DNA from 2 places in the Oceanobacillus sp. HCA-5259 genome. Region 1 is predicted to be linked to the other one. Evidence: riboswitches for the same ligand, from Rfam matches in the RefSeq annotation. Region 1 holds a riboswitch; the other holds the start of a gene.
What was found. Region 1 has a riboswitch for FMN ahead of WKU33_RS01410 (ECF transporter S component). Riboswitches for the same ligand answer to the same signal wherever they lie in the genome.
Positions count from the first base shown of each region.

Region 2: linked by a shared signal. The riboswitch ahead of ribE (riboflavin synthase) and the one ahead of WKU33_RS01410 (ECF transporter S component) in region 1 are both predicted to bind FMN.

Region 1 is NZ_JBBKBV010000002.1:21,955-29,459, forward strand. It holds gene WKU33_RS01395 (isochorismate synthase) at 1-73, opposite strand, end outside; gene WKU33_RS01400 (1,4-dihydroxy-2-naphthoate polyprenyltransferase) at 277-1,212, shown strand; gene WKU33_RS01405 (hypothetical protein) at 1,271-1,624, shown strand; gene WKU33_RS01410 (ECF transporter S component) at 1,793-2,383, opposite strand; FMN riboswitch at 2,582-2,726, opposite strand; gene WKU33_RS01415 (S8 family serine peptidase) at 3,051-7,331, opposite strand.
Region 2 is NZ_JBBKBV010000014.1:6,870-14,374, reverse strand. It holds gene WKU33_RS09720 (DnaA N-terminal domain-containing protein) at 52-300, shown strand; gene WKU33_RS09715 (DUF3278 domain-containing protein) at 514-969, opposite strand; gene WKU33_RS09710 (helix-turn-helix transcriptional regulator) at 966-1,166, opposite strand; gene ribH (6,7-dimethyl-8-ribityllumazine synthase) at 1,368-1,835, opposite strand; partial or broken gene ribB (3,4-dihydroxy-2-butanone-4-phosphate synthase) at 2,073-2,690, opposite strand; gene ribE (riboflavin synthase) at 2,701-3,357, opposite strand; FMN riboswitch at 3,698-3,842, opposite strand; gene WKU33_RS09690 (MerR family transcriptional regulator) at 3,951-4,712, opposite strand; gene dacB (D-alanyl-D-alanine carboxypeptidase/D-alanyl-D-alanine endopeptidase) at 5,429-6,841, opposite strand; gene WKU33_RS09680 (metal-dependent hydrolase) at 7,142-7,505, shown strand, end outside.

The DNA of each region.
Region 1 (7,505 bases):
ATTCATTTGGGCCGATGGAATTCTTTACGGCTGCTATTTTTTCTTCAAGCTCTTTCATTTGAATATCGATCATAACTATACCTCCGATAAATACCACTAAAAAACACCTATAACCATTTTATGCTCTTTTCATCACTTTCTCAAGAAAAGGACCGTTTTTTGATAATTAAGCCAAGAAAATGGAACATAGCAGGAGATATGGAGGAAAATAAAAGAAATTGACACTTGTCCTTTATTTTCATAAGATTAATAGGATAGCGTGGAGGGGGAACATTTATGGATACTGTTAATAAAAATTCAATAAAAGAGGCATTGAACGAGAAATCAGGCTTTGACGTCTGGTGGCGCTTGATGCGTCCGCACACACTTACAGCATCGTTTATCCCTGTATTCGTCGGTACGATGCTTGCTTATCATGATGGAACCATCAACTGGACCTTATTTCTCGCCATGCTCGTAGCGTCCTTATTAATTCAGGCTGCGACAAATATGTTTAATGAATACTATGATTATAAACTTGGTCTAGATACAGAGGAATCAGTTGGGATCGGCGGCACGATTGTTCGTGATGGGATAAAGCCGAAAACAATTCGAAGTCTTGCTATTACATTCTATGGAATTGCTGTTATTCTTGGTGTTTATATTTGTATCGAGTCAAGTTGGTGGATTGCTATTATCGGTTTAATATGTATGGCAATCGGTTATCTATATACTGGAGGACCTATTCCAATTTCATATACACCACTTGGTGAGTTGTTTTCCGGTGTACTAATGGGGACAGTCATTATCGGCATCACGTATTTCATCCAGACTCTAACAATTACGAGTGAAGTAATTTGGATATCGATTCCAGTTACCATTTTTATCGGCAGCATCAATTTATCCAATAATATTCGGGATCGTGACGGGGATAAAGCTGGCGGAAGAAAAACTATTGCTGTACTGATCGGCAGGAAAAAAGCAATTACCGTGCTTGCAGTACTATTTAGCATTGCTTACGGCTGGACATTAGCTTTAATTATTGCACGTCTCTTGCCTATCTGGACACTAATCACTTTCCTTAGCGTACCGAAAGCCGTAACTGTCATCAAAAACTTCCGTGGTAAGACCGAACCACTCGAAATGATGCCCGCAATGATTGCAACTGGAAAAACGAACACCATTTACGGCTTCTTACTTGGAATATCCCTCGTCATTGCAGCATTTGTCTAAGCGTGCTTGTCACTGCTTAATTTCTTGAATGTTGCCTGAATGAAAAGGAGCGATTTTGATGAAGACCTATCTTTCGGATGATAAATTAGCTTATTTCCGTAAGCGGTTGCTCGAGTTAAAAGCGGAAACGGAAAAGCTTTCCAGTCAATCTACTAATAAATCACCGAACGACTCGATCCAAGAGCTGTCTGATTATGGCAATCATCCAGCTGACCTGGGTACAGAACAGTTTGAACAAGAGCGTGATGCTGGAATGGAACTCGTTCACAAGGAACGGTTACAAGCGATTGATGATGCGCTGGAGCGGATTGATAATAAAACGTATGGTATGAGTGTCGTATCACAAAAGCCAATACCGGAGGAAAGACTTGATGCTATCCCAACTGCAAAAACACTTGTAGAAGAAGAATAAAAAAACACACCTAAGAATAGTAGGCAGGATCATTCGCCAATGACCTTGCCTACTATTCTTTTTAAAAAGTACAGCCCTTGCCAGATAATCAGGTTCTATTATATTTCTCCAAAACATGAAAAAAGGTTCAGCCTCAATTATTTGAGATGAACCTTTTTTGAATGTATATTATGCAGCTAAATTTGTTTGTTTCTGTTCAATCCAGCTGCGCATTTTTATGAACACGGGAACAAATAACATTCCGACAATAATTCCTTTCAGCAAGTTAAATGAAAACACCCCAACAAGAACGGCGCCCCACGCCATTTGTTCACTCATATCCCATCCCATAAACCATGCATAAGCAGGCAGAATAACATAATAATTTAATACAGACATTCCAACTGCCATAACGATTGTTCCTGTAACTAAGCCGGAAACGATCGATTTTACACCTTTATGGAACTTATGATAAATAAGTGAAACTGGAAGGACAAACATTACACCTGCAAGAAAATTAGCTAGAACACCGACCGGGTCTCCTGATCCAGACACCGCGAAATAAAGCACGTTCTTAATGAGAACGACAGCTACACCAGCAAGTGGTGAAAAAATAAGTGAAGCCATCAATGCCGGTACATCACTAAAATCAATTTTTAAATATGGTGGTAGGAACGGCAGCGGGAAATTCAAGAAAAATAAAACAAGCGCGATTGATCCTAGCAGTGCTAAAATAATAAGTTTTAATAACTTTGAAGATTGCTTTGCAGATTTTTGCATCTCCATCTTCCTCCTTCATCGTTTGCTAACCGATTCTAACTCGTGATGAAGGATCGCCTTGCCATTTTGACAACTCTTCTGTTCCAGCGTCTTAAAATTTCTTTTAAGACAGAAAAACCCTAAAGCCGTAAATGGGGCTTTAGGGTTTGGGAATACAAGAGTAAATGAAGGTACACGAAAAAGCACCTTGATTTGGCTCGACATCTTCTCCCATCCAGACTGTAACTGTCGGTCCTGGAATTACACCAGATCAACCATAAGAATTGAAATTATGGTTCGCGGACTTAGAGTAAGTATACCCCTCACCGCCGGTCGGGAATTGCACCCTGCCCCGAAGATTAGAATCGATTATTCAATTACTAACAATAAGTATACTACATTTTTAATAAATTGCAAGAGACGTGCTCAAGCAAAGAAGGAAGTGTTCTTACAGTAAGTGTTGACTTTCACACAAGGGTATTAGAGCGACTAAGCCTCTGGTAAGCCAATCGGAATTCTTCTTTATCGGTTGGAGGAGTGTGAAGTTTGATAGCTGCTCGTCGTGTTGCAAGCTAACTCAAGAAGTAATATATTTAGGCTTTGCTGAAGTGCCTAATAAATTTTGTTAACCGCAAATTCCTAAGCTTATCCAAGAAAAAGGTGCGGCAAGATCGCCGCACCTTCCCCATCATTCATCTGTATTAATAAATAGTTTCCCGTCTGTTTGAGCTCTTGTTTCATTCCCATAATCATCGACTGCGATTACTTCGATAACTGCTCCTTCTGCAACAACATTGCTTGTTGCTGTCCAGTAGCCGACATAATGTCCTTCAGATGTTTCCATCATCGGTAATTCAGTCGGGTTGGAATTCACATTCGTGAGCGGCATATGGACGACAAATGTGGACTTTAAGCCAGGCTCACTGTCAAATTCGAACTTCACGCTTTCCCCTGCACCCAAGTACACATCTTCTTCAGGCGTCAGATTCTCGATTGCAGGAGGTGTGAAGTCGACATCCAACGATACAGCTTCAGACGTTGAATTGCCCGCCAAGTCGGCCGCTGTAACTTCAATGTCATTTATCCCTTCATCAAGAATAATTCGCAGAGAGTAATTCCCATCATCAATCTTAGCGCGCTGTCCGTTTACCTCGACATAATCAAGATTAGCATCCTCAACTGTTCCTTCTACCGTAACAGTTTCACGATTTGTTTTCTCGCCGTCTTCAGGATTGTCGATGGTGAGTGCTGGCGCTTCTGTATCCAAGACAACTGTTACAGGTTCGGATTCCATAATTTCTGTATCATCCAGTATGGTGACCGCAACCAACTCATTATCACCTTCCGCAAGCGTTGCAGGAATTGCAAATTTACCGTCATCTCCAACTTCAACTGTATCTACTTCTTCTCCATTATTTACTAATTTAATGAAGGTAGTCGGTGAAGCAGTACCTTCTACAGTAACTTCTGTTTCATTCGTGATTAGTCCATCTTCGGGAGACGTAATGACCGCTTCTTCCACCTCGTAGTTTACTCTGGCACGGATCATATAGTTCCCTTCATCTGCCGGGGATTGATTCCATGCACCGCCTACATATTGGAAGCTTCTTTCTGCGTTCGGCCCGTTTTCATCTGTTGCTAGACCCGGTGCATTTGTATTCACATCTCGTTGAATATAGACCATATAGAAATCACCATTTACTTGAATCGCATGTTCACTTAAGTCAACAACCGTCCACTCATCCAGACTCCGAATTGCCTCTGCTTCAACTGGACCGGCAATTCGCTCACCTGGAGTGCCATCCGGCCCACTTGCATCCCATACCTCAACGGCAAATTCCGTACCTCCTGGAACTGGCCAATCGTCATCATGGAATTGGAAAACCCCATCCGTTACAATTGCCGATTCTTGTCCTTCATCAAGGGACATACGAACTGCCCAGCCATTACCAGCATCATAGAATGCACGAGCATTTTCCGCTGTTCCATCATCATAGCCAATCTCTCCGCCCGGAACGGTGTAGAAAGGTTCTAATTCAATATTAATCGTACCATCAGAAGTAAAGTCAGCTTCTACTTCTGCTCCATGATAGCCACGAGCTAGTACTTTTAGCGTATATACGCCTTCATAAGCAGTGATCGTAAAGGAACCATTTTCATCTGTCGTAACCGCTTCCACATTCGCATCTTCTACAATTAGAAGTGTAGCGTCTGCAATTCCCTCACCAGTTACTGCATCAGTTACCGTACCTGAAACGGTGTATTCATCTTGTTCTTCTAGAGTAAAGTTAACTGTTGTAGATTCATCTGCCTCGACTGTTACATTTTCTTCTGCAGGATGATAACCATAACTTTCTGCAACTACGGTGAAGTCACCAGCAGCATGAGTAATAGAGAAGGACCCATCTGCAGGATTCGTATTCACTGACCTTCCGCTTTCAAGCACGCTGACAGTCGCAGCCAATGGTAAAGCGGCAGGTGTAATTGCATCTTCTTTAACCGATTCTTTTTCATCTGGAAATGCTGGTTTTAGTTTATCAGGATCAATTGGGGCCTTCTTCATTCCGATACTATTAAGGCCTAACAATAATCCAGCGGAAGAATTCATTCCGATGTTCGGTGCTTGTGCTGACTCACTTCTTGACGTATCAGCAAGCCCAACATCATCAATATACCAACCATCTCGGGTAATGCTGATGTCAGAAGTCAGATTAAATCCGATATAAACTCTTTCCCCGCTATAATCAGATAGATCAATTTCCGACTCAATCCAGCCATCGGAAACATTAGTGATTCGCTCTAACTGTTCCCAGTTTTCCATATCACTAGAAATATACACATGCCCGTAATCCCAGTTATTCTCGAGATTGTACCACTGGCTGTATTGTAAATACGCTTCTCCTTCAGGTAAATCAATCGGCGGCATGACTAATGTTGAATTTTCATAGTTATTATAGGTTCCGCTTAAATTTGTTGCATACACATTTTCACCGGAAAAGGCTTCACCCGGTCCGGAAGTTGGGATTCCGTGTTCCCAACTGCTATTTTCTCCGAATACCGTCCATCCGCTAGGTGCCTTTTCAAAGTCCTCAAAATAACCTACTGTAATTCCTGGTTCTACCGTTACACTGTAGGAATCGGTTGTTACCGAATTATTTCCGAAATCATTGATTTCAAAGTGATACTCAAATGTTCCCTCTTCAATATCCTCACCTGGAACAGTTACCGTGTACTCACCTGACAAATGATCTCCAGATACCCGCTTCGCTTCGATCCGGTTATCTTCGTAGACAAGTTCTACAGAGGTTACACTTATATTATCTTCTGCAGTAATTGTTACATCAAGATCCATACCCGCATATATCACTTCAGGGGCATCATGACTATAAGTTGGTGCTTCTGTATCCTCTCCATCTTTACTTACAGCCCCATCAATGACACCTAGTCCGGAAACAACGGAAGATACTGCTTCATATGCATCCAGCAGTCCGTGGCCATATCCGTTATTCGGTGACTCAGGGAATGTATCGTCCGTTAATGGTGTTGCCGTAGTAGATAGAATTTCCTCGATTTCATCAACTGTCAAATTCGCATTTGCTTGTTTTATTAACGCTACAGCTCCTGAAACGGCTGGTCCTGCCATCGAAGTTCCATTCCAACCACCTTCATACCCACTGCCAGGTACACTTGAGCGAATATTCACCCCTGGCGCTGAAACATCAGGCTTAATCTCGTCATAAGGAGATGGTCCTTGTAAAGAGAAATTAGCTAAATCATCATTAACATCCGTTGCGCCTGTCGCAAAAGATTCCGGGTAGTTTGCCGGGTTAGCAACCGAACCTGGCCCACCTGGGTTCGTTAATGTTACATTACCAGCTGAGAATTCAGGAAAAATATTTGCTGCGCGCCAGGCAATGACAACATCCCGATACCATTCATCCATTCCCGAACCACCACTCCAAGAGTTATTCACTACATCAGGAGCTTGCGAGACATCTCCGCCTGGAGCCATAATCCACTCAGCTGCAGCAAGTAAATCTGTATCCGTTCCACCCGCTGCCGTAAATGCCTTAACAGCAATCCACTTCGCACCAGGAGCGACTCCAACTTGGTTCGAACCATCCGGCTCAGACCCGACCATCGTCCCGGTTACATGTGTACCATGTCCGTCATCATCGTACGGAGTATCCTCTCCGGCCGTAGCGTCAAACCAGCTATACGTGTGATCCGCATCACCCGTGCTTGCATCATAACCGCGGTACTTTTCTTTCAATGCTGGGTGGTCCCACTGAACGCCAGAGTCAATGCTCGCCACAACCATGCCTGTTCCATCGATCCCCATTTCCCAAGCAGCTGGAGCACCGACCCGTTCAATGTTCCATTCGACATTCGCAAGTTCTGCTTCTTCTTTTTCCGCTCTTTCCGATACCGTTGTGTTCAACTGTCGAACTTCATTTGGCAGTAATTTTTCCACTTCAGAAAAAGTAGCGATTTTTTCGGCAACCTCTTTCGTAGCTGTGACTGCCATGCCGTTCACAATATGATAGGAAACAAAATCCTTGGCATTTCCGTTTTCAATTTCCTGTTCAATATACTCTGTCACGTGCTGCTGTGATGCAAAGGAAGTTTCTTTTAATTCAGCAATTACAGCTGATCGTTGCATATGTTCTGCTTGACTCAGTGATAGATTTGATTTTGCCGCATCTTCTCTCATCTTTTTCGCTACATCTTCTACTGCAGCCTTATCTGTAAACTTGACTAGAAAAGTAACAAACTCATCATCTTTGAAACTCTCCAATAGACGCTCATTCACTTTCTGTTCTTGAAGCTCACGCGAATCATTCAACGAATGGCTAACTTCGCTTTTTGATTTCGCAAGTCCGGCACCCGGCAGGATGAGTGATACGATCATGACTACAATTGCTGCAATACTGAAAGCTTTCGTTCGTCTTTTGCGCTTAACTCTCAAAGATTTTTCCTCCCTTTTTAAAATTTCTTTCCGGAGTTTCGACGTTTTATTAAATCAACCTCCCCTTTTTTTAAATTTGTCGATTTCCCCAGAAATTAGCGACAGGTAAATTCTAGGTGTTAATCCTAGTATAGTAGGATTAGCTACAATAAAGTGTCGAATTATGTCACTATT
Region 2 (7,505 bases), on a different contig from region 1:
TTTTTTCAAGACTTATTTTGCTACCCTAAATGATTTGGAGGTTAATACATAATGGATGTTGAACAATTATGGTCAGAGGTTTTAGAAAGGATTCAAAAAAGAATTCAAAAGGCAAGCTATGATACATGGTTTAAGAATACAAAAGCCGTTGAAATGAAGGACAATCTCTTAATGATAGAAACAGCTAATGAGTTTCAAAGGGATTGGTTGGAGAATCGATATAAGGAGCAAGTTGAGGAACTATTGTATGTACTAACTGGTGAAAGATTAAAGGCTTCCTTTACTATTGGGGAAAAATGATGATGACAAGTTCTACAACTGAAGCACATTCTCAAACGAAGTATATTGATGTATCAGACCTGCTAAAGAAAATTGAAAACCTTGAAAGAAGAGTAAGTGAATTAGAGAAAAAATGAAGTTTTTTGGAACGTTCTAATTTTGAGTTAATAATAAGGGATTTTAAAACGCACTTTTTTCGTCTTAACAGACTGAAGAAAGTGCGTTTTTGTAGGATTATAACAGTTCCTTATTTTTCTTATAGGAACGCTTTAAGGAAATATAACTCGATAAAAACGATACTACACTGACACTTATCAATAAGCCTAAAATTTCAACCCAATTGTTGAGACTCGAAGGTATATTAATGAAAATCAAATACAGTGCCATAAAAATAATAACAAATCCAATTGTTCTAATGCATATCACTCTTAACTCTTTTTTGTACGCATGTTTTGTGGCAATATCTGTATATTCCATCCCGGCTAGTATATATCTTCCTGTTACATAAAAGAGGAAGATGGCAATGGCTGCCAATAAGACAGTTTCCGTGTCCAGATTAAAAAACTTGTTGCAGATCATCATTACAATAAGGGAAAGAAAAAGGATAATTGCTCCTTCCGTGAAAAAGTAAAGCATCTTTTTTTCCTTATATTCATCATCCGGTAATAGAAAGGATATCCAAGATTTCATTGCGTATCGACCTCCCAGAATAATTCGTCCAATGTTTTGTTAAGTGACTTTGCTAAATTAATACAGAGCTGGAGACTAGGATTATATTCCCCTTTTTCAATGAGCCCAATTGTTTGCCTGGTGACACCAACCTGGCGCGCTAGCTGCTCTTGTGTCATGGAATTTTTAATTCGAGTAATTTTTACGTTGTTTTTCATTTGTCACCCTACTTACGAAATGTAAGATATAGATTTCTTTTGTAATTTATATCTTACATCAGAGAGGAGGGTAAAGTCAACTGTGAAATAAAAAATGTACGAATTAGACCAACATTCAGGGAGGGCTGACATTCAATAAATCGCGTTATAAAATTAAAGAACCCTCCAAATCAAAAATTGGAGAGTTCTTCATGCAAGCTGTTATGAAATCTGCTTCATCAAATTCGCCATCTCAATAGCTGCTGTTGCAGCATCCCAACCTTTATTTCCGGCTTTCGTTCCAGCCCGCTCAATGGCCTGTTCAATTGTATCGGTCGTTATGACACCGAAAATAACAGGAATACCATCTTGCATATTAATCGCAGCCACACCTTTAGAAACTTCACTACATACATAATCAAAATGTGGGGTAGAGCCGCGGATTACTGTACCAAGTGTAATAACTGCATCATATTTTTTAGATGTTGCTAACTTTTTTGCGACGATTGGAATTTCAAAAGCTCCTGGCACCCACGCAACATCAATATCATCTTCATTTACACCGTGTCTGCGTAAGGCATCTTCAGCTCCTGCGAGTAGCTTACCGGTAATAAAATCATTAAACCTTCCAACGACAATCCCGATTTTTAAATCGGTTCCTACTAAATGACCTTCGAAAATATTACTCATTTTTCTTCTCCTTCAATGTTTTTCCTATTTATTATCAAACGAAACTTCATTCAGTAGAAGTTTCGACGCACAGAACATGTTAGTGTCGACGTTGCGAAACGAATCGCGTTTTTAGTCGACTGCTCCTCCCCCACTGAATTCGCTTTCGTGAATCAGTGTGTTAGTGTCTGTTATCCCCCGACTAGATAGATTTGATTACTCTCTCTATTTTGAGACGGAGCTTTACGAACGATTTCACCGTGATAAAAGAACCTTGCTCGATTTGCGGTATTCTACTAAATCCTTAATTGTCAAAATAACTAAATTAAAGTGCTCTGCAACTTTTTTCAGTTCCGCACCGCGCGCCATTGTTCCATCTGGGCTCATAATCTCGCAAATTACCCCAACTGGTTCTGCACCAGCAAGCTTAGCTAGATCAACTGCAGCTTCGGTATGACCAGGTCGTTCCACAACACCGCCACTCTTTGCAATCAGCGGAAAAATATGCCCAGGTTTATTAAAATCACTAGCTTTGGCTTCAGGATCCAACATATTTAAGATTGTTGTTGAACGCTCAAAAGCTGAGATCCCGGTATGTGTTGAAACATGGTCAATCGACACGGTGAATGCAGTCCGGTAAGGGTCCGTATTCTCCGGCGCCATTAGGGTTAAGGAAAGCTGCTTTGCTTTTTCTTCTTCAATAGGAACGCAAATCAACCCTTTTCCTTCGTTTGCCATAAAGTTAATCATTTTTGGTGTTGCAAATTTTCCTAATGCGAGAAAATCGCCTTCATTTTCCCTGTCCTCATCATCTACTACAATAATTGCTTTCCCTTCTTTTAACTCCTCGATTGCTTGCTCTACGGTTGCGTACAATTTATTCACCTCATCCATTTAAAAATCCACTTTCAGCTAGGGTTGCCTTCGTAATTCCATTTGTTGCTGGTTGTTCTGATCTTTTAGAAAGTAAATTCTCCATATACTTCGCGAGCATGTCACATTCGATATTCACGAAATCACCAAGCTGTTTCTCGCCAATAATCGAGTCTGCTTGCGTGACAGGGATTAGGGAAATGACAAATCCATTACCTGTAATTTCAAATATCGTTAGTGAAGTGCCATCGACCGTGACAGATCCTTTATCAATAGAATATTTCAGCAATTGTTGATCTGTCTTGATTTCCATGTATTTCGCATTTTCATGACGGCGAACAGAAATGATTTCTCCAGTCCCATCGACATGGCCACTGACAAAATGACCGCCAAATCGACCATTCGCTGCCATTGCCCGCTCTAAATTAACAGGGCTCCCGATCTGTAACATATGGAGCGTTGTCGCTTTAACCGTTTCGGGCATAACGTCAGCCGTGAAAAAGCCTGGTCCATGTTCATGGACAGTTAGACAGACACCGTTCACCGAGATACTGTCCCCGAGATTCACATCGGACAGAACTGTCGTACATGCGATTTTAAATTGTAATGAATTGGGATTTCGTTTAATGGATTGGATTGTTCCAATTTCTTCCACAATTCCAGTGAACAATGAAATAAAACCTCCTTCTAGAGATCACGTGTAATCTTCTGTTTTTGTAAAATAATGTATTTGAATTCTTTCCACCGCGGGGCGTTTGGGTGGTAAGGAAAGAGTTTGATTGGAGTACGGTTTTTATAAACATGCATACATTTAAGAAATACGGAAATATGCGAGGATGCATAAAAGAATTCCGTTTGTTCTTGCATATGCCATTAGGAGTAAGGCTTCTGTTGTAACCGTATCAATTAAAATGCGCGATTGAAGCTATTTCTCTATATTAATTTACTCTCTGCAGCTCCTTTCTGTTTTAAAAGAGAGAATACTAGAATCGGCATCGCATAAATTTTCGCAACAACTTCTCCCATCCAGACTGTAACTGTCGGTGCTGGAATTACACCAGCTCCACCGTCTCCTAAAGAGTACGGGTCACGGACTTACAAGCATAACACTTGAACACCGCCGGTAAGGAGTTTCACCTTGCCCCGAAGTTATTGGAAAATATTATACTACTATTAAAGTATCATGTTCAATAAAATGTGGCAACTGGATGTACCTATTTGGCGAAATGGAAATACGTTTATCCCTAACTCTATGATATTCATTTATTCCTCATTTTCCTTATACAATGCCTCCATTTCCTCGCCAATTTTCATTAAATAGGATTCTTGTTCAGAGGTAAGCATGGTAGGGAACTGAAAATCCATTGTCTCCTGATCCATTAACTCCTGTGCCTTTTCCAGTTCCATCGCAAAGGCTTCTTTATCCTCAACATGTCTTGTTGCCAGTTCGGTTAGTCCCATTAGTAATTCAAAAGCTTCTGGTGAATTTGCAGGGACATTATCTTGCATCAATTTTTCTAACTTAGCTAGCCAATCAAGCATTTCCACGTCCAGTAGTTGCTGGTATTCTTTTGGCAGGGAAAAGTATTCTTTAGCAACCGATTCCGGGAGATACTCTTTCGCCCATTCCTTCAGATCTTCCTCATGTTCCATTTGAAAAAGTAAAGAACTTAACACTGTCCAATTGATTGATTTTCCTGCCTTGAGTAAGTTTTGTACTCGCTCGACAGCTTCGATTGCCTGATTTAATTCATCCCGCTTTTCGGTTAAAAGTTTATGCTGCAAAGGTAATGATTTCTCGAGCTGCACAGCACAATCCATTTCATCTTTTATGAAATCTTTGATCTCTTGTAATGGATAGCCCAAAAACTTTAGTGATTGAATTTGTTGCAGCTTCGCAAGTTCATTTAATCCGTAAAGTCTGTGGCCTGATTCATTTCTTTCAGTTGGTACGAGTAAACCTAACTCTTCATAAAAACGTAAGGTGCGTACGGTTATTCTGGCCTGTTTGCTGAACTCACTGATTGAAACCTAGGTGCTTCATGATTCATAAAAAATCCCTCCATTTTATCAGATATTAAGGGTCTGTAATCCCCCACTGAATGAGTTCCGCTTTATTGTTAATTATAAGTTATCATGTATCGTAACGGAGGGGGCAAGGGGGAAAGGCTAATTTGTTTGGAAAATCGAGAGTAATTCTGAAATTGCTATAGATTTAATACTAAAAAAACCTTAAATAAATGAGTACTGTAGAAATCCAAACTACTTGAGATGGCATTCTTTGCAAAAAAAGGTGTCTTCGCCTGAACGACTCCGAATTCGTTAATTTCGTGTACATAGAAGGCGCCTAATCGGATGAACGACTCCGGTTCCGTTAATTTCGTGTATTTAGAAGGCGCCTAATCGGATGAACGATTCCGGTTCCGTTAATTTCGTGTATTTAGAAGGCGCCTAATTGCGTGAACGACTCCGAATTCGTTAATTTCGTATACATAGAAGGCGCCTAATCGGATGAACGATTCCGATTCCGTTAATTTCGTGTAATTAGAATTCATCTAATTGCCTGAACGAATTGGATTCCGTTAATTTCATGTACATAGAAGGTGCCTAATTAATTCCGTCATGCTCGTACAATTAAAAGATGGTCTAACCACCTAAAAGAATCCAATACCTAACGTTTAGGTCGATTATAAAGCATCTAAAAAAGGAAAAGGACATGCAAATTAGCGCACGTCCAACTATCATTCTACAAATTCATGTCCTGCTAGCATCGTTACAATTTCATTCTCAATTTCCTGCATCGCTTCACTAGGACCTAAATGATTATTAATCAGAATGGAAAAAATAAGTTTTTCTCCGTCTAGACTCGTCACATAGCCAGATAATGTAGACACTCCCGTGATCAAGCCTGTTTTTGCTTTTACATTTCCTTTGGCGGGTTCTGTAGTCAAACGATTACGTAATGTCCCACCCACAAGTCTATCTTCTTCTCCAGCAACAGGCAGGGAGTCCTCAAACGCGTCAAACCAGCTCTTATTCTGGATTTCATATAAAATTTGCGCGATATTATTTGCTGAAATCAGTGTCTTATGTGACATTCCCGAACCATCACGAAGGAGGAAGGATTCTCGTTCCACACCAAGTTCCGTCACGACATCTTCCATTACTTCAAGACCTTTATCCCAAGTCCCTGCCCCGTGGATTTGCTTCCCCATTTCCTTCGTTAAAGTTTCCCCAATTCCATTGTTACTTAATTTCATAAAGGGTACGAGTAACTCGGAAAGTGGAATGGATTTTTTACTAGTAATGATCTTGGCTTGTTCGGGAGTCGCTCCCGTCACATCACGGGATTCATCGTTAAATTGAATTCCCTCTTCAGCTAGAACATCACGGAATACAGTAAGTACATACCCGGCTGGTTCCCACACCGAGACCCAAGAACGTGATACTGTTCCGTCTACAGGCATTGTTCCTTCCACGATTATGTTATTCGTCCCATGCTCCCGCTCAATGGAAATCTCTTGAGCCTCTCCTGCTTGCACGAGTTTTGTCTGATTGACAATTGTGACATAATCGGTTTCGGGAATTACCCTGACTTGGGCTTTTCCTTCTGCATTTTTGGAAGACATCACCTCAACAATCACTGTTCCCGCATCATAATCTTCATTAGGTGAAAGGGTTAGAGCAGAAACTTGGGAGCCCGTATGAAACGGCTCATCCGACCAGTTTAAATCCTGGGAAAGTCGTATATTATCATACCACGTATCATCGCCAACAAGGTCGCCATCAATGGTTTCAATTCCTTGGGCTTTTAGTTCCCTAGCAAATTGATCGAGATCAGACTTTAATAATGTCGGGTCACCTTTTCCTTTTATATACAAATTACCATGTAATATGTTCCCTTTCAGCTCTCCATCTGATAAAATTTCAGTTTGGAACCGGTAATCAGCCCCAAGTGTTTCTAAGGCAGCAGCTCCAGTAAGTAATTTCATATTGGATGCCGGGTGAAGACGAATGTTTCCATTATGGGAAAATAAGAGATCTCCAGTTGCAGCATGTTTCACAGTGACTCCAACGACAGCTCCTTCAAGCTGTTCATTTTCTAAAATGGCATTGATTTTTTCCTCCAATGGTTTACTTTCGGTACGTGTCATTGAACTTTCCTCCTTAGATGCTTCTAAGAATAAGGGTTCCTCCGGGAATACTGACGGGAGGCTTGCAACAATTAGAATTACGATAAAAAACAGCATCGTTTTAAGAAAGGGTTTTGATTTCATGTATCCACATCCTATTTCAATATCGAACGAGTAAAAAGAAGTATGTCCATTATTGAATTATATCCGGCCGGAGTAAAAATTATGAATGATGGGAAGAGTGGCTAAAAAAAGTTTGAGTTCTGTAGTAAAATTAATGAATGCATAGAAAAATAACAACGCAGATAAAGGAGCAGCAAGATGAATGGTACAGCACATGCAACAGTTGGCGGAGCAATAGGCTTCGCTGCAGCAAATATAGTTCAAGCAGATCCAACGGTAACTTTTCTGTTAGTCGGCTTAGGAACCGTATCTGCTTTAGTTCCAGACCTGGACATTGACGGGAAGTTACGTGGGAAAATTACATTGTCCCATAAATTAGTTCGGTCCGTCGCGCAATTTATTGGACTCTTAATGATTATTTATAGTTTTTTTGAAGGAGAAGATAACCGGCAATACCTCGGGATGGGGATAGGACTTGCCATGCTGGCAAGTTCTTCACGATTAAAACAAAAACATATGCTGACTCTAACAAGTGTCGGAGTCATTGCTGGAGGTGCTTCAC